Regions from separate parts of the Syntrophomonas erecta subsp. sporosyntropha genome, predicted to be linked through region 4. Evidence: riboswitches for the same ligand, from Rfam matches in the RefSeq annotation. Region 4 holds a riboswitch; each other region holds the start of a gene.
The links. Region 4 has a riboswitch for molybdenum cofactor ahead of ACZ5Q0_RS09280 (RCC1 domain-containing protein). Riboswitches for the same ligand answer to the same signal wherever they lie in the genome.

Region 1 (4,471 bases), 210 kb from region 4:
CAGCCTGGGCAGGGCTCACCTTTAAAGCAACCTCCCGGCTGTGTTCAGTAGAAGTCCCTACTATACCATTACCCTCTGGAGCTAATACCACCCCAGCCCCGTTAGCCTCAGCGATCTCTTTTATCTGCTTAATTGAACTATTGACATCCTGTACTTTAATACTAGTTTCATATAGATCGGCAACTTTTTTTTCTCCCCCGGCAGGTTTAGCCACTTTTGGCTTAGTACCATTATCTGAACTATCTAGTTTCTCATCATCCGTCATTTCTTCTGATGGGGTGGAAGTCTCCTGATTACTCCACATCTGAATCCTTTGTATAATATCTTCCACAGCTACTGACGGTGCAGATTTATTAGTATCTTCTTTATCCTGCCAAATGGAAGCTATGGTTCCCGCCGGCAGAAAACTACTGGCATAAATACCTAAAGCCAGTGCCAATACCGCTACCCCAGCTGCTATCCATCCCCGGTGACGAGGTTTTTGCAGGTCACGAGTTTTAATAATTCGTTTATTTTCCTGTAAAAGACGGCGATGAAAGTCCTGACTAAAGGACTCCGGCAGTGACGGTGTATTCACCTTAGACAGCAGGGATTGAATCAGACGAAGCTGCTCCAGATCATGGGTGCAGTTGGCACAGGTGGCCAGATGCTCCTCCACCGCCTGGGTTTCCCTGTCATTAGTCATCTTATCTATATAGGGTGATAGTAAATCCCTGACCTGTTCGCATTTCATACACCGTTCCTCCTCGTTTTGTTTGGACGAGGCGTTTAAGGTAAAAGTTCCCTCTCTAAGATTTTTTTTCTTAAAGCTGACCTGGCCCGGCTCAACCTAGACTTGACTGTTCCGCTGGAACAATCCAGGACCTCTGCTATTTCATCATAACTTAATTCCATCATATCTCTGAGAATTATGGCCGTCTTATGTTCAGGTTTCATTTCATCTAGTAGTTCCTGTATGTATTGGAAAAACTCTTTTCGTTCATATAATATGTCGGCCGTAGGAGATGTGTCAGGTATCTCTTTTTCAAACTCATCCCCATCTCTTGTGGCTACTGGTTCATCTAAAGACAAGGTGGGTACTCGTCGTTTTCGCCGGCGTAATTCATCTAAACAAACATTAGTAGCTACCCGGTAAAGCCAGGTACCAAAGCTGGAATTCCCTTTAAATGACCTTAAAGCTCGGTAAGCCTTAAGGAAGGCCTCCTGAGTCATATCATAGGCATCTTCTTCATTTCCCATATAGCGAAAAGCCAGAGTGTATATTTTGTTTTGGTATTGAGTGACCAGTTCCTCAAAAGCGGCCGTATCTCCTTGCAGGCTTTGCTTGATTAGCTGTTCTTCCATTGTCATAATTATACTTCTCCTAGTTTGAAAAGTATTAGGTCCTTTTAAAAAACCTAATGTATATTAATTAGCCCTTCTCCCCAGTACGGTGCAATAGAGGCTTGATATTATAGTCCGGCTACTGTAATAACCCTACCCGGACTTCTAGCCATGTTCCCTTCTTTACGATCCCATCAATATATTCCCATCTAGCAGCACCTAATGTAAGAAAATAATTAGAAAAGTTAATCTCAGGGGATTTGTGGGGATTAGATAAAAGTATTAGGGTCGTTAGTTTTGTCTTTATACTACATTTGATTCGTCATCTTGGGAACAAATCCTTTCGAATCAGTACTGCCTTCTTCTTGCATAATATGTATCAAACGGCTTAAGTGGATAATCATGTGGACTTCGACTTACTTTACCAGTAATTTATCTTTAGCTAAGAAAGCTTTACCTTATACCTACCACATTTTAATTGCCCCGCCAAACTATAGTTTAGCCTATTTGTGTAATAATATTGTTACAGGCCATTTGACAAAAAAGACCACTAACCTCGCCTATATTTAGATCAGCATGAGGTTGGCATATATTTTATTGCGGAGCTTATCCGCTTAATCCTACAGTAACTTAAAACAGTGGTCCCTTGACAACTTTCCTCCCGCACATTATAATTATCTTTGCGTTATAAGTAAAGGAAATCTTGCCAGAGTGTCGGAATTGGCAGACGAGCGCGACTCAAAATCGTGTGCCGCAAGGCGTGTGGGTTCGAGTCCCACCTTTGGCACCATAGGAATTAACAACTCTTGAGATTGCTAGCCAGGCAATTTTAAGAGTTTTTTTATTTTTCTCTACAGTTTTCTGCAAAAGAAAAGCACTTCCTTCTCAATCTTTTCTCAACTAAATATGAAAGTAGTTAGAAAATCACGTAAGGCTAACTTCCTTTAACTTACAATATCCTACCCGCCCCTATAATCCTGACTCCAATCCGCACTATAATCAACATATACCGTCTTTTCCTTTAGGCCACAGAATAATACCTGGTATTTAGCACTCCAGCTTAGGCCCACTTTATATAAATCATATTTTTGTAATTTTTGAAATTTTACCTAAGCAGGAATTATTTCTATTGTGTCGTATATTGTTATAAAGATGAATATCTGTCCATATAAATAAAAAATTTGAAATTACTTCTCCGAGCTTAAAGGCCTAAAGCAAAAAGCCATGGCTTCAAGCCGTTAGGGTACGTCGGGAAACGGACGTGCCTCCCAATGTGGAAAGGAGAGCCGTATTCCGAATGAAATTCGGAGCGAGTCTATTTTCACTGGACTCGCTTTTTTTATAGTCTTAGTCGCTGCTTGTTTGTACCAGTCTATCCAGACCCGGCACTCCTTGTGCCGGGTTTTTTTATTACGTTAAATCCCTGAAGAGGAAAGGAGGTTTAATTAAAACTTACACAAGATTGGAGGTAGATAAGTACTTTAAAATCTTTATTCCATTAAAAAAGATTGGGAGGCGAATAAGAATTGCGTTTAAGAGGCTCAACCAAGTCTAAAATCGCCATATTGACAGCGTTGGTATTTATGCTGTCCATGGTTTTTTCCGTACCGCTTGTGCAGGCCAGCGATACGGAAGGACTGACAAATGAGTTGTTAGAACTTGCAGCAGAAGGAACAACAGATGATGCAAATGTACTAGATAGTGTTTATGAAGCTGTTAACACTAATACAGGTGAAACAGCCGACAGTGACATCCCTGGAGAAGGTACTACCTCATTGCCGGGGAACACTGAAGCGGAACTCCCGCTGGAACCAGAGCCCGGTAATGTTGAGGCTGATGTTCCTGCCGAGGGTACTACCCCATCTCCAGAAAACACCGGATTGGAACCCCCGCTGGAGCCAGAGCCGGGTAATATTGAGGCTGATGTTCCTGCCGAGGGTACTACCCCATCTCCAGAAAACACCGGATTGGAACCCCCGCTGGAGCCAGAGCCGGGTAATATTGAGGCTGATGTTCCTGCCGAAGGTACTACCTCATCGCCAGAGAACACCGAATTGGGAACCCCGGATCTGGAGCTGGAGACGGATAAAGTAAATGAAATCCCTAACCTTAACAACTTCCAACCGATGGAGGCTTCAGGTCCAGCCGAACTGATTATCAGCGATGTTACTAATATCAGTTTCAAGGTGAGTTGGCCGGAAGCTGCGGATGCCAGTGAATATAAGGTAACGGTTAGTAATACTACAGGCGGTGAGACTACGAAGGTAGTGAACAATGTCAGTACGGGAAATCTGGAATATGTCGTATCAGGACTGGAATCCAGTTACCGTTATGACATCGTGGTGGAAGCCGTAGGTGGAACTTGGGCAGGGAATGGCAGTTTCCTGCAAGGTTTGGCGGTTACAACCGCCCCCAATACACTCGTGCTTAAACCAGGCGCGCCCGGAACTAACGGTAATTATACTTTTGAACCATTAGCCAATCCGGACAGTGAAAACGTTTACGAAAAGTTTTACACTTACCAGGGTGATATCAATATAGCTAATGATCATTTTACCTGGTATATAAAGAAAGGTCTTAATAATGGTCTACCAGCAATTAAAGATAATATCCGAGCGTTCCGCCTCTTCAATTTAAGCGATAAAGAGGAAATTGAATTGGATTATGGAAGCGATGAGGATTTTGCAAAAGTACCCCAAAATCCAAATAACTGGCCACAGCCAACTACCATTAATACTGGTGATTTCATTGTGTGCTGCTACTCAATAAGTGGAACCTGTTTTTCTTTTGAAATTAACCTAGCTAATAAACTGCAACCAGGAAAACAGTATGAAATTACCCTCGACCCGCAATTTAGAACTGCCGGTAATAGTCCGCAATACCTAAACAAGGTCTACCATTTCAAATTTACTACCGCCGGTATACAGGATAGCACTCCTCCGGCCTGGCCGGATGGCGCAACTTTATCGGCAGACGGTATAAGCGAATCTGAATTGACTATAAGCTGGCCGGAAGCCGATGATGTTTCTGGAGTTGATAAATATATCATTACCACCAGCAAAGCGGGCGGTATTGTAAAGACTGCAGAGACTGCGGCTCTAAGCTACAAGTTTACCGATCTTGACTCTAATACAGAATATGAATTTAG
Region 2 (4,471 bases), 460 kb from region 4:
GGATAAGGCCCTTTATGCAGCTGATCCGGCCAGTGGCTTTATTATTGCTGCTGCTTTGGTGCGTCCTGATAAAGATCTAAATAACGTACAGCTTAAGTCTTTGAAAAAACGTTTCAAAGAAAAAGCCTTTGCCCGTGGTGCCAGCCGGGAACAGATGGCTGCCTGTTCCGAACTAGGTTTAGAATTGGACCAGTTTTTAAACATTGCTCTGGAAAGTATGAAAAAAATTGCCCCCTCGTTAGGTCTAAATGGGTAAGAGTTAGGCTTGTGCGGGGAATAATACCTGTTAAGACCGCCTGTGAGGAGGAAAATATGATTAATAGAAATGAATTGCTGGATTTTATGCACCAGGAGAGCTATCGTCCCTTAGCTTATCACGAATTGATGGCAGCCCTAGGGGTAGATCCTGTGGAAGAGGACAAGTTCTGCAAAACCCTGGGCAGGCTGGAAAAGGAAGGGGAGATCGTTAAGACTCGCAAAAACAAATACGGTCTGCCGGAAATGATGAATCTTACCCGGGGTATTATTCGCCTCAGCCAGCGGGGTTATGGCATTTTACTGCCGGATGAGCCTGGTTACCCCGAGATTTTTGTATATGGGAAAAAACTTAATGGAGCTATGCACAGTGATCGGGTTATGGTGCGTATTCATCAAAAGGCGCATAATGATCAACGGCCCGAGGGAGAAGTGGTGCGGGTAATCAGCCGGGCCAATAAAGAGTTGGTGGGCACCTATGAGAAGGTCAAAAATCTGGTCCAGGTAATCCCCGATGATTCGCGCCAGATTTACCCCATTTATGTTAAACCGACTAAAAAATTAAAGGTAAGTAATGGGGACAAGGTGGTAGTCAAAATTACGGCCTGGCCGGATAAAAACCGTTCACCTGAAGGCAGGATTATAGAAGTGTTAGGAAAAAAAGGCCAGCCTGGTCTGGATATTGAGGTAGTTATAAAAAAACATGGTCTGCGGGTACATTTTCCGGAGGCTGTACTAGATGAGGCCCGCGAAGTAGCGATAAATCCTTCCCAGGAGGAAATAAACTGCCGGCGGGATTTGCGGGCTATAAAAATGGTGACTATTGATGGTGAGGATGCTAAAGATCTGGATGATGCGGTATCAATTGAGCGAACAGAGGGCGGTTACCTGCTGGGCGTACACATTGCCGATGTTTCCCATTACGTTAAAGAGGGAGGAAAACTGGATAAAGAGGCCTGCGCCAGGGGAACTAGTGTATATCTGGTTGACAAGGTTTTGCCCATGTTACCTCCGCAACTTTCCAACGATGTCTGCAGCCTAAATGCCAGGGTGGATCGGTTAGCTATAAGCTGTATGATGGAGATTAACCAGCAGGGCCGGGTGTTAGACTATGACATTTTTAAGTCAGTTATCAATATTGATGAACGGATGACTTATACGGCAGTAAATAAGATATTAGTGGAAAATGATGCCGCTACCTGTGAGCGTTATAAAGAACTGGTAGAAGATTTCCGATTGATGAAAGAGCTGGCTGATATCCTGCGCCAGGACCGAAGTTGCCGGGGGGCCCTGGATTTTGATTTCCCGGAATCGAAAGTTATCGTAGATGATAAAGGGTTTCCGGTTGAGATTAAGAGATTTGAAAGAGGTCCCGGGGAAATGCTTATTGAGGATTTCATGATCAAGGCTAATGAAGTTATAGCAGAACACCTTTACTGGCAGGAGATGCCCATACTATACCGGGTTCATGAAAAGCCTGATGAGGAATCTTTAAACAAGCTCAACCTGGTTTTGGGAGTATTTGGCCATCGCATCCGGGAAAATAAAGTGGAACCATCCGTTTTTCAAAAAGTACTAATGGATATTAAAGGGCGGCCTGAGGAGCAGTTGATTGCCCTGGTTATGCTGCGTTCCATGAAACATGCCCGTTATATGCCCCAAGCTTTAGGGCATTTCGGATTAGCTTCTAAATTTTACTGCCATTTTACCAGTCCGATACGTCGTTACCCGGATTTAATTGTACACCGGGTGTTAAGTGCCATACTGGAAGGTAGTATGAATGCTCGTAAAAGATCCCGCTGGGAAAGAAAAATGACCAGTTTTGGGGAGCAGGCCACTGTACAGGAGATGAAGGCGGAAGAGGCCGAACGGGAATTAGTGGATATTAAAAAGGCCCAGTATATGCACCAGTTTGTGGGAGCGATTTTTGAGGCACGTATTTCTTCCATTCAATCATTTGGCTTTTTTGTTGAGCTGGACAATACGGTAGAAGGTTTAGTGCATATATCCAGTATCGTCGATGATTATTACCAGTTTAATGATCGCAACTACACCCTGGTTGGTAACCATACCAGCCGGCGCTTTTCCATAGGCGATCCGGTCAAGGTACAGTTAGTCAGGGTAAATGTCGATGATGCCAAAATTGATTTCGAATTAGTGTAGGAAGCAAGGGAAGGGTCCCTTTGCTTCCTTTTTGTTGACCAACATGTTTATAAAATCGGGACTTTGTCCATTCTATTATGAAAAGACAAGGTTTACCGGGAGCCGTATACGAGGCCCCTATGTACGGTCCTGTGGGAGGGATGATGCTGCAGCAAGCTACTGTAGCATTATCCTGCTCGATTTGGCTTCTTAACAAGATCACACTACGGGAAGAAAAGGGACCGTCTGAATGTGTGAAAGCCTCAAAAACCTTATTTAGTCCACTGCTACGCATAATATGCGTTGTAAAACGGGAATAGGGAGGTGATCGCGCATATTTATACAATACTCCACTATTTTTCATACAGGCTGCCGTTGAATTGGTAGCCCTACACCCCCTACACCCCCTACACCCCCTTGCTTCCCTCTCTGCTTTTTAGGGTTCGCATGGTCACAAACGTTTTTATTATGTATAGTTAAAATTTCCCTGCCAATAAATTAATAAAAATGGCAGGAATTTGGCTTTAGGTGTAGAAATTCAAGAATCAACAAGTAAATAATTTTGTTTGTAGTAATTTTCGAGTTTTTTAGCCTAAGGCGGTTGCTATGGTTAAAAGGCCGATAGGGTATAGCGGGAAACGGCTGTGCCTCCCGGAGCGGAAAGAAAATTGACAGGACATTAGGCGCTGGCTAAACCTTTACTGGTTTAACTTGTGGCTGGATTACTAAAGGTCAGTTGTGATTTTCCGCAGCTGACCTTAGTTTTTTATCATAGCTTCGGTAGCTCCCCTTCATCCCGTAGCGGGGGTAGAGGTAAAGGAGAAAAGGGGAGAAGGGTTGGAAAGTTGATTAATACTTTAATCAAGGGGGAGTAATTTTGCTACGAAAACGGATACCTGGTGTACTGATAGTTTTTATTCTGACCTTTTGCCTTTTATTAGGAGAAGCTTATACTATGCCTGTTTGGGCCGGAGATGGCTCAGGAGGCGGTAAAAACCAGCCGCTTGCTTTGGTGACTTCAGTACCGGCTCATGGTCAATCAAATGTTAGCCTTCCTGTAGAGATAAAACTTACTTTTAACAAGAATGTTGTGTATATGACGGTACGGGATAATAACCAGCAATGTTTTGCCTTATATTCGGAAGACGGACAGCAGGTACCAGCCGATATTATCATGGCTGATGACCAGGTAGAATTCGAAAAAAGACGGGATGTAATTGTTAAACCCCGGGTGGGACTACAACCTGGCATTACTTATACAGTTAAGGTATCACCACAGCTAGAATCTAAGAGTGGCGTAAATCTAGGTCAGCAGGCGGTGGTAAGTTTTACTACTGCCGGTGTAAAAACGGGGGAGAATCAAGTGAAAAATAGCACCGGGGAAAATGAAAAGACAACTAGCCAGAATAGGGCCGATACCAATGAAGCGGTTTCCTCTAAAGTGGATGACCAGGTGTCTAAAGATAATAATCAACCTGTTGCCAGTATTTCTGAAAACGATAGCCATAGTGGAGGCCATAACGATAGCAGGGATGATAAAAATATAGAAGATGATCCCGCATCGAAAATAGTAAAGACGGGAGCAGCAGAACAGTCCCCTAAAAGCGACCCGAATAATAATTTTAAAATAACTGCGGCTTTGTTGGCATTGGCAGTAGTTATAGCCGGCTGGGCTCTGTATAAAAAGAAAAACTAATGAAGACTGCCAAGAAACATTGGATTTATTTGCTGCTCATAGTAGCTCCTCTGGTTATAGCTTTTGTTTCACTTTTTATCGGTAGGTATCCGGTTTACCTGACTGAGGTCACTCAAATACTTTGGTGTAAGGTAACCACAGCAGTGTGTGATCTACCTTATATACACCAGACAGTAGTCTGGGAAATACGCTTGCCCCGGGTTATATTGGGTTCCATGGTAGGAGGATGCCTGGCAGTTAGCGGAGCGGCTTTTCAGGGGCTGTTCCGTAATCCCCTGGTTAGCTCCGGAATTCTGGGGGTAAGCGCAGGAGCAGGTTTTGGTGCTGCTCTGGCCATTATTTTATTTAACTCAATCGTTTCTACGTACTCATTTGCCT
Region 3 (4,471 bases), 650 kb from region 4:
CTAAGTGAAGCAGTACGCGCCAGCCTATCCATTCCAGGTACTTTCGTTCCTTACTATTTTAAGGGCTGCCAACTGGTAGACGGAGGGGTAAAAAATATGGTTCCGGTGGATATATTAAAGATCATGGGGGCCCAATATATTGTAGGGATCAATCTGGGGCGGGAAATTTATCAGGAAAAGGTGCAGGGAATTCTTCCTATAGTATCTCGCTCTATTGATATCCTGGCCTATGAAACATCTAAAGATGAAGAGCAACTTTATGCTGATCTAGTAGTTTATCCTGGCGTGGATTCGGTTGATCTAGGGGATATACATCGAGCTCCGGAAATAATCCGGGCAGGCCGCCGGGCCATGAGGAGTCAGGTGGAAGAAATAAAGCGTGGTCTAGCTGGGGAGGAGTAACAGAACCTCTCCCTATTACATATAATATCCACAAAGCATCGTGAAGAAAATCAACGGCTTCATCAGGCGGGGAGGGGGTTAAAATGGCTACCGATAAATTCGAACACGCCACCTTTTATCTAACGCGCAAACAAGTGGAAGAGATAAAAAGACTGGCCAGGGATCAGCAAATCTCCCGAAGTGCACTGGTCAGGATGATTATACGTGAATATCTGGCCCGCGAGGAGGAACAAAAAACGCAATAAGGGTTTGCAAGAAGACAGCTGCTATGGCTGCTCCCGCAAGGAGAACAAAAAGTAAATAAGCACACAGGAGGGCACTTCTACGGGGGTGCCCTCTTAAAGTATTTAATCAATAATTTACGTGAGGGGCTATTCTTTCCAGACTTGGTATGAAGCTGACGAGGTTATGGTGGACGAGCTTGTCTTGTAACGGAAGAGTGGCGGGAACCCAGCTATGGTTCCCGTTGGTTAGGATGGACGAGCTTATTTTGTAATGAGAGCAGATAGCAGGCTAAGTCTGGAAGATTAATAAATAGTAAAGAACTATTTTATTTATCCCGGTCGGGAGGGAAGATATAAGGAGGTTAAATACCCAGATTTATAGGTGGATAAAAAAGATAAAGCTTGACAACAAATAAAGAGAGAGCTAATATAATAGTGCACTAGTTAATTAATGCACTAGGCAGGTGAAAAATTAATGGACTTTAATGCTACCCAACCTATTTATCAGCAAATTATTGATGATTTCCGGAAAAGGCTAATAAGGGGGGAGCTGCAAAAAGGGGATCGGATTCCTTCCCAGAGGGAATATGCGGAAATGGCTCGGGTTAATCCTAATACAGTTCAAAGAGCTTACCGGGGGATGGAAAATATGGAGATAGTACAAACCCTCAGGGGACAAGGTACCTACATTTGCATATCCCCGGAAAGGTTAGCACAGATTAAACATGAAATGGCGGGCGGTGTTCTAAGTTATTTTATAGAGGAAATGAAATCTCTCGGCTATTCCGGAGTAGATATGGTGCAGCTGCTTCAGGAAAAGATTAAGGAGGATGAAATATGATTGAATTTAGGGAGGTCAGCAAGCATTTTGGCAGAATCCAGGCCCTGGACAGGCTGACATTTACCTTTCCAAGGGGCCGGATTATTGGATTGTTTGGCCCTAATGGAGCTGGAAAATCAACTGCCCTTAAGATGATGGTAGGATTAAACCGGCCTGATCAGGGAGAGTTAAAAATAGATGGAGAAATTCCACTGAAAACTAGAGATCGTATCGCCTACCTCCCAGAAGTAGATTACTTATATCCTTGGATGACTATTGGGGCAGCAGCTGCCTTTATCAAATCTTTTTATACAGATTGGGATGAAGGTAAATATCAGGACTTATTGGCTTTTCTCAACCTGGATAGGGAAATGAAAATAAGCCGGATTTCCAAGGGCCAACGAGCTAAGGCTAAGCTATTACTAACTGTTTCCCGTCGTGCCCCCTATTTGTTAATGGATGAACCCTTATCGGGAATAGATGTTCTAACCCGTGAGGAAATTATAAATACGTTGATTCGCGATTACCGTGAAGGGGAGCAAACCATTATCATTTCTACCCATGAAATTGCTGAGGTAGAAGCCCTGGTAGATGAGGTGGTGTTCTTAAGTGCAGGTCGTATAAAACTGGCCGGGAATGCAGAGGACTTGCGTATAGAAAAAGGCCTGTCCCTGGTGGGCATGATGAAGGAGGCGTTTCGTGATGCCAACTAGCAGCGGAAAAATGTTAGGTAGCCTATATAAAAAAGAAATGCGGGAACTAATCCCAGAAATTATAGTAATGGTTATAGTCGCCATAGTTTTAAACAGTTTTATTTATTTTCGGCTGGGGCCTAATCCTAATATCGTTGTATTACCGCTATTTCTGCTATTAGGCCTGGTGGGCCTGATGCCTTTTGTTTCCTCATTTCGCTTGCTGGGTGGAGAGTGGAACAACAATACCATTTATCTTATGATGTCACTGCCGGTAAAAGGCGGCCTGATTTTAGGAACCAAACTAATGGCTTTGATCAGTGAATATATAATCGGTACCGTTATTGCTGGGATTTGTGCCGTGGCATTTATAATGGCTATACAGCCGGAGTTATTACCGGATTTATTAGAGATAGCTGGGATAGAAGGACTATGGGAATATCTATGGCTGGCTTACCTGGGCAGTATAGTTTTTTTGCTCTATCTTATCAGTATTAGTTTTTTCAGCCAGGTAGTAGGTAAACTAGTTACCCGATTATCAGGACTAGTTACCGCATTGACGTTTTTGGTGACCCTGTGGTTATCTGGAAAATTTTCTAACCTAATATTCCCCGAGTTGGGTAATATAGCCAGCCCGGATGGATTTCCCAGCAGGATGGTTTCAGCAGGTATAGGGGTATATCTGGTAATAGTGGTGCTGATCTTTTTGATTACGGTGCTTGTGTATAATAGCCGGGTGGAGTTATAGCTTAATGGTTAGACCCATAAAACCGGGCGGTTCATCCGTCCGGTTTTAATATATTAACATCTTTAATTATAAGTCGGTACTTCCAGCTTATGGTTGAAAAAAATCTAAAATTCGACCATAATGGAGAGGAAAGACTATCTCATTTATTAATCTCCGAACCCTTATTCCTAAGACAGCCTGGTTATGGGATAAGAGTCGTTAGGGTATATCTGGAAACGGGTATGCCTCCCCTATGGAAAGGAGATGATGCCGACAATACCTACCAGGAAATGGTCGGATCTACTTATCCTTGGGGCACGAGTGGAACCGATTTTTTTATGCTTGATGCCCATGTTCCGGCCAGATATGCTAATAGTGCCAGTTATTAATTAAATAATGGGAGGGTTTAAGTATGCGAAGAAAGGCATCGATTTTTGCCATTTTAATGGTTTTCGTACTTTCGGTTCTGGTAATGGGATGCGGCCAGAAAACACCGGCACCGGCAGAAAACCAGCCAGAGAAGGTTTTAAAGTTAGCCACTACTACTAGTACTGAAGATTCTGGATTACTAGATGTTTTATTACCGGAATTTAAAAAGGATACTGGCTATACAGTAGATGTAATCGCAGTAGGTACAGGCCAGGCTATTCAAATGGGAGAAGCCGGCGATGTTGATGTAATCCTAGTACACTCCCGGGCGGCTGAAGATAAATTTGTGGCAGATGGTTTTGGGGTGGATCGTCGCGATGTTATGTATAATGACTTTCTCATCATTGGTCCGGAAGAGGATCCGGCCGGCATAAAAGGGGAAAAGGATGTAAAAGCAGCTTTTACGGCTATAGCTACCAAGCAGGCTGCCTTTGTATCCCGGGGCGATGACTCTGGTACTGATAAAAAAGAAAAGAAAATTTGGGAGGCAGCCGGAATTACTCCTGAGGGAGATTGGTATATTGAATCTGGTCAGGGCATGGGTGATACCTACCGGATGGCAGATGAAAAACAGGCTTATACTTTGATTGACCGGGCTACCTATCTGGCTAATCAAGACAAATATCGTCTGGTTACTGTGGTAGAAGGGGACCAGCTGCTCTTTAACCCTTATGGCGTTATTCCTATTAACCCGGAAAAATACCCCAATGTAGACTATGAAGGGGCTACTAAATTTGCGGAATGGTTAACTTCAGAAAAAGGACAGAAGATGATTGGTGAGTTTGGCAAAGATAAATATGATCAGACTTTATTTGTTCCTGATGCGAAATAGTTAATATAAATGCCGGGAGAGGGCCTAGGAGGGCTTTCCCGGCATTTATATATGAGTTGGATTTCGTTGTCCAAACTTCCGGATTAGCCTGTTAAAATGTACAAGTATGGAGAGCGATGTTAACGGGCCATGGTAGAACGCCTGCGAAGGCCCAGTGGCTGAAGAGGGCCAGCGGAAATAAGTTCGCAATTCCTGTAATGGGAGGTTCATTGTTTTGGATATTATTGGACCGGGTTTTAAGGAAGCTCTGGAGTTGATTATAAGCCTGGACCCCCAAATTTTTCAGGTGACCGTATTATCTTTACAGGTATCTCTTGGTGCCCTGGTAATTTCTGCCCTGCTGGG
Region 4 (4,471 bases):
TGTCCAGGTGTTATCATTGATATTCAAGGCCTCCAGCAGATCCGGTAAAGCAACACCTTTACAGGATTTATTCCCATAAATATTTATGGTTGCAGGCATAGCTTTTAAGTCAGCCATAGTATAGGATGCCTCCACAGCATTCCCGCCAACGGTAAATACTATTGGTTCCGGCGCTGCTACCTTGTAATCAAGACTAACAATATCGCTGTCGTCCTTACCTATACCAATTACTACCGCCTTAATGGTCGTGTCCTCATTTATTTCAATCGGATGATTTATTTCATCCAGGACATCTTCCCGGGATGACCACCAGCGAGAAGCAATCCAATTATACATGGGACTTTTATAAGTAGGATTACTGCCATCGGTGGTATAATGAACTTTATCAGCATCATTATTAGGACTACTCAGTTTTACCCCGGTACCTGCTGCTACAGTTCCGCTGGCTGGTGTCGCCGTCGGGTTAGCCCATTTTTCCGGAGTTGCAGTAGAAACTTCAATTGTACCTACATACTTTGCAAAAGCATGATTAGTCTGTTCCGTAACCCACCGCTGTCCAAAAACTAGCAAAGGTGCAACTTGATCACTCATGTACTCTGGGTTTTCGCTGTCTATACTTTGTAAGGCCAAAATGGTATCAACTTTGACCGCAGAGTCCGGTGAACCTGGTATTGAGCCGTCATATGGGGCGTTTTCCTTAAGCCCAGGATAATAGTAACGATGATCGGTCAACAGTTCTTTACGAGTGAATGTCATCTTATAACCATCAGTTGATTTAACTGTTATTAACTTGGCTTCAGGTTTAATTCCAGCCATATCCAAAAGATCCGCTAGCTTAACTCCTTCTGCCGTATACCATTTCTTGGTCGGCCAGGTGTTTATCGAACTGTAAGTTGAAAACACCTGCTCCATTTGCTCCAAATCGTCCTTGGTTAAAGTGATAGGATTTTCGACCCCATCCCCGATTATCTTAACCTCGTAACCAGCAGCTGCAGGCATTATTAAGTCATGGGAATTAGTAGAGATCAGTTCAGCATCCTCTTCAAATCCGTTATTTGTTGTGATGCTTACATCTGATGCCCCTGTCTGGGGTTCTGCTTCAAGAGCCCCACTAGCATCAGAATCACCCGTAGTCTCAACTAGTTCCTCAGAATCGCCAGCACCGGAAACCGTCTTAGGCTCGGGAGCAATGTCATAGCTGGAAACTGTATTATCTTCCACCTTTGGGTCTTTGCCATCTACTACATCATCACTGGCTAAACTCCCGTCCCCTTCATCACTAAGACTAGGATCCACAGGCTGATCCATGCTTTCATTAATATCAGCGTTTATAACGGGATCTGCTAGTAACTGATAATCCAGCACATCCTCGATTTCAGATAACGCTGCTACCGGTATTTCATCAACCGCATAAGCCGCTGCAGGCATTACCAGCCCGCTTAAGCCCAGGATTAGACTTAGCATTAAACATAAAGCTAATTTGCCTAAACCTTTTTTCCTAATTAGCACTATCCAAAACACTCCTTTCCCTAGTTTCACAAAGTACGGCAGGTGATTTTGTTAATATGCTCCCACTTATAGGCCAGCCTCCCTTCCCCAATTCCTTACAATCTGGTCGGAAAGTGTATAAATCCGACACTTTATCATTCTTGGTTTCAAAAATGTATTTTTATTTTGCCATAGACAGATAATAGGTAATTTTTAGTTTTAAGGTCCATTAAAAAACCCGGCGAAAAGCAGCGCCGGGTCTGAATAGTTATTTCAAATATATTACAAAGATATGTTTAAAGATATGCTATAAGGATGTGTCACAAATATATCAAAAAGAAGTGGTTTATGTGTGTAGTGTAATATGCAGCGAACAAAAATACAAAAAAGCGAGTCATGTGAAAACAGACTCGCCCCAAGAATTATTCGAAGTACGGCTTCTCCTTTCCACAATGGGAGGCACGTCCGTTTCCCGACGTACCCTAACGACTTAAAACCCATGGCATTGCTTTAGGCTCTTAAGTTCGGAAAAGTTCTATGTAATTTTACTGCACAATCTATTTGTATACAATTCTAAACGTAAAATCAAAATAATGCAATATAAGAATAAATTTATCATTAATCTTTATTTCCCGACATTGGAGGATATTATTCCGGGATCTTTCGTTGGCAGAATTAGATACTCTGACCAGGCCCGGAGATGCTAAAAAAGTCCCGGCCTACTAACATTCCCAATCTTAGCGATAAACTACACAATTTGATCAAATCTTGCAATCTGCCATATAGTTTAACTTTACCCGAGGAAAAGCAAAGAGCTGTTATAGACAGGATTTATTTGGTTCAATCATTTCGACCAACCTTTTGATATCCTGTGATTTTCTCTTAGGACACACTAGAACTGTATCCTCACATTCCACTACAACTATATCATTAAGTCCGAACACAACTACCTTCTTGCCATTGGTGCGTACCAGGCAACCGGAGCTATCTACAACTAAAGCATTTCCATTTACGGAATTGCCGTTTTCGTCTTTCTCCAATACTTCCGCCAGTGACTCCCAGCTTCCGATATCATTCCAGCCGAAATCACCTACTATGACTGCCATATTACTACACTTTTCAGCTATACCATAATCAATCGAAATACTTGGAAAACTCGGATAAGCATTTAGATAATCATCGTTACCCTTGGCAATGTTCTTAAATAATTGGGGCAGATGTTTTTCCACAAGGTTTCCCCATACCTCGGCGGTAGCTAAAAATATTCCCGCATTCCAATAATAATTGCCTGCTTTAATATAATGCTCCGCAGTTTGCTGGTCCGGCTTTTCATGAAATGCTTTTACTCGATAAGATTCTTTACCCGCATCACGTTCTATATATCCATACCCGGTCTCCGGCCTTTCAGGTTTTATACCTATGGTAACCAGAAACCCTTTCCGGGCAAGTTCTTCCGCCTTTCTCACCACCCGGCAAAACTCGTCATCATCTTTTATGTAATGATCAGCTGGAAAAACTCCAATTACTTCTTTATTATCAATTAGCTTTTGCGACAGGACTAAACCAACTGCTGGAGCAGTATTCCGGCCTACCGGTTCCGACAGGATCTTCGCATCTAAATGACTAACATCATCTTTGATTAATCCTTCCTGATCCTGACCACAAACTACTATAACCGTACCTAGTGGTTTTAGTCTCTGCAAGGTCATAACCAGCAGGCTACCCTGCCCAAAAAAATCACATAATTGCTTAGGCCGGCTATCAGTACTTTCCGGCCACAATCTAACTCCCCGCCCACCGGCCAGGACTACTGAGATCATTAAACTCTCCCTCCCGCAACTTATCTTCCCAGCTTCATACACACCTTATTAATTATCCATTCCATTTCTTCGATTCTGAGTAGTTTTATGATTATAAAATATACTACTGCCCCCACCAGACTGCATATGATGAAATTGATTAAATCCCATTTGAAACTTATCGTGGAAAACCCTTGCAGTACATTGTAAAGGTAATACACACATACTCCCATGACTCCCGCAGCAGTTACTATTTTTAAACCAGTTATAATCAGATTTTTCCCCTGTATATGTTCAATCTTTTTTCGCAAATACCACATAAGTACCAGAAAGCTAATACAAAAGGTTATAGACGTTGCCAAGGCCAAACCCCCATGGGCCAAATATCTCACCAAAATAATGTTAAGTATTATATTTAAAGCTACGGTCCCCAATCCAATAAACATAGGAGTCTTAGTATCCTGTAAGGAATAAAAAGCCCGGAAAACAATCTCCCTAAGACACATCGCCGGTAGCCCCAGAGCATAAAAAAGCAACGCAAAAGCAGTTAACGTTGCTGCCGCCTCGTCAAACGCTCCGCGCTGGAACACTATCCGCACCACCGGATCTTTTAAAATAATGATTCCTACCGTAATAGGCATAATTATTAGTAACAAACCATTCAAAGAACGTATCAACGAGCTTAGAAAGGTTTTGCTATCTTTAACAACGGCTGATTGAGCTAACTCGGGGTATATAGCGCTGGCTACCGCTACCGCAATGATACCGTAAACCATACCATTAAGCTTAGTGGCATAATTAAGAGCAGCAATACTTCCTTCCACTAAGCCAGAAGCCAACATACGGTCAACTAGTAGATTAATCTGACCAGCTCCGCTCCCTACAATAACCGGCAAAATTAATAAACCCATTTTACGAAAACCTGAGTGAGAAAAGTTTATTTCTGGTTGGTATCTAAACCCAGCCCGACGCAGATCTGGTACCTGAAAAAGCCACTGGCTGATAGCCCCTACCAGAGTGCCCACAGCCAGACCTTTTATCCCCCAGGCCCCTCCCAGGATAAATATGGAAGCTATTATTATTAGGTTGTTAGGTATACCGATAAAAGCCGGATAAAAAAAGCGCCGCTGGCTCTGCAGGATTCCGGTTCCCATCCCCATTAAACCCATAAATAGCATCATGGG

Region 1: another riboswitch for molybdenum cofactor. It lies ahead of ACZ5Q0_RS08265 (fibronectin type III domain-containing protein); the one in region 4 lies ahead of ACZ5Q0_RS09280 (RCC1 domain-containing protein).
Region 2: another riboswitch for molybdenum cofactor. It lies ahead of ACZ5Q0_RS07005 (Ig-like domain-containing domain); the one in region 4 lies ahead of ACZ5Q0_RS09280 (RCC1 domain-containing protein).
Region 3: another riboswitch for molybdenum cofactor. It lies ahead of ACZ5Q0_RS06170 (ABC transporter substrate-binding protein); the one in region 4 lies ahead of ACZ5Q0_RS09280 (RCC1 domain-containing protein).

The regions. Positions count from the first base shown of each region.
Region 1 is NZ_AP042459.1:1,688,845-1,693,315, reverse strand. Features, by position in the region: gene ACZ5Q0_RS08280 (zf-HC2 domain-containing protein) at 1-733, opposite strand, end outside; gene ACZ5Q0_RS08275 (RNA polymerase sigma factor) at 769-1,350, opposite strand; tRNA gene ACZ5Q0_RS08270 (tRNA-Leu) at 2,029-2,113, shown strand; molybdenum cofactor riboswitch at 2,505-2,623, shown strand; gene ACZ5Q0_RS08265 (fibronectin type III domain-containing protein) at 2,850-4,471, shown strand, end outside.
Region 2 is NZ_AP042459.1:1,438,262-1,442,732, forward strand. Features, by position in the region: gene ACZ5Q0_RS06995 (HD domain-containing protein) at 1-256, shown strand, start outside; gene rnr (ribonuclease R) at 313-2,418, shown strand; molybdenum cofactor riboswitch at 2,962-3,080, shown strand; gene ACZ5Q0_RS07005 (Ig-like domain-containing domain) at 3,275-4,093, shown strand; gene ACZ5Q0_RS07010 (FecCD family ABC transporter permease) at 4,093-4,471, shown strand, end outside.
Region 3 is NZ_AP042459.1:1,246,213-1,250,683, forward strand. Features, by position in the region: gene ACZ5Q0_RS06145 (patatin-like phospholipase family protein) at 1-402, shown strand, start outside; gene ACZ5Q0_RS06150 (ribbon-helix-helix domain-containing protein) at 486-647, shown strand; gene ACZ5Q0_RS06155 (GntR family transcriptional regulator) at 1,102-1,467, shown strand; gene ACZ5Q0_RS06160 (ABC transporter ATP-binding protein) at 1,464-2,159, shown strand; gene ACZ5Q0_RS06165 (hypothetical protein) at 2,149-2,886, shown strand; molybdenum cofactor riboswitch at 3,026-3,145, shown strand; gene ACZ5Q0_RS06170 (ABC transporter substrate-binding protein) at 3,278-4,126, shown strand; gene ACZ5Q0_RS06175 (ABC transporter permease) at 4,341-4,471, shown strand, end outside.
Region 4 is NZ_AP042459.1:1,899,721-1,904,191, reverse strand. Features, by position in the region: gene ACZ5Q0_RS09280 (RCC1 domain-containing protein) at 1-1,539, opposite strand, end outside; molybdenum cofactor riboswitch at 1,913-2,030, opposite strand; gene ACZ5Q0_RS09275 (mannose-1-phosphate guanylyltransferase) at 2,307-3,308, opposite strand; gene murJ (murein biosynthesis integral membrane protein MurJ) at 3,329-4,471, opposite strand, start outside.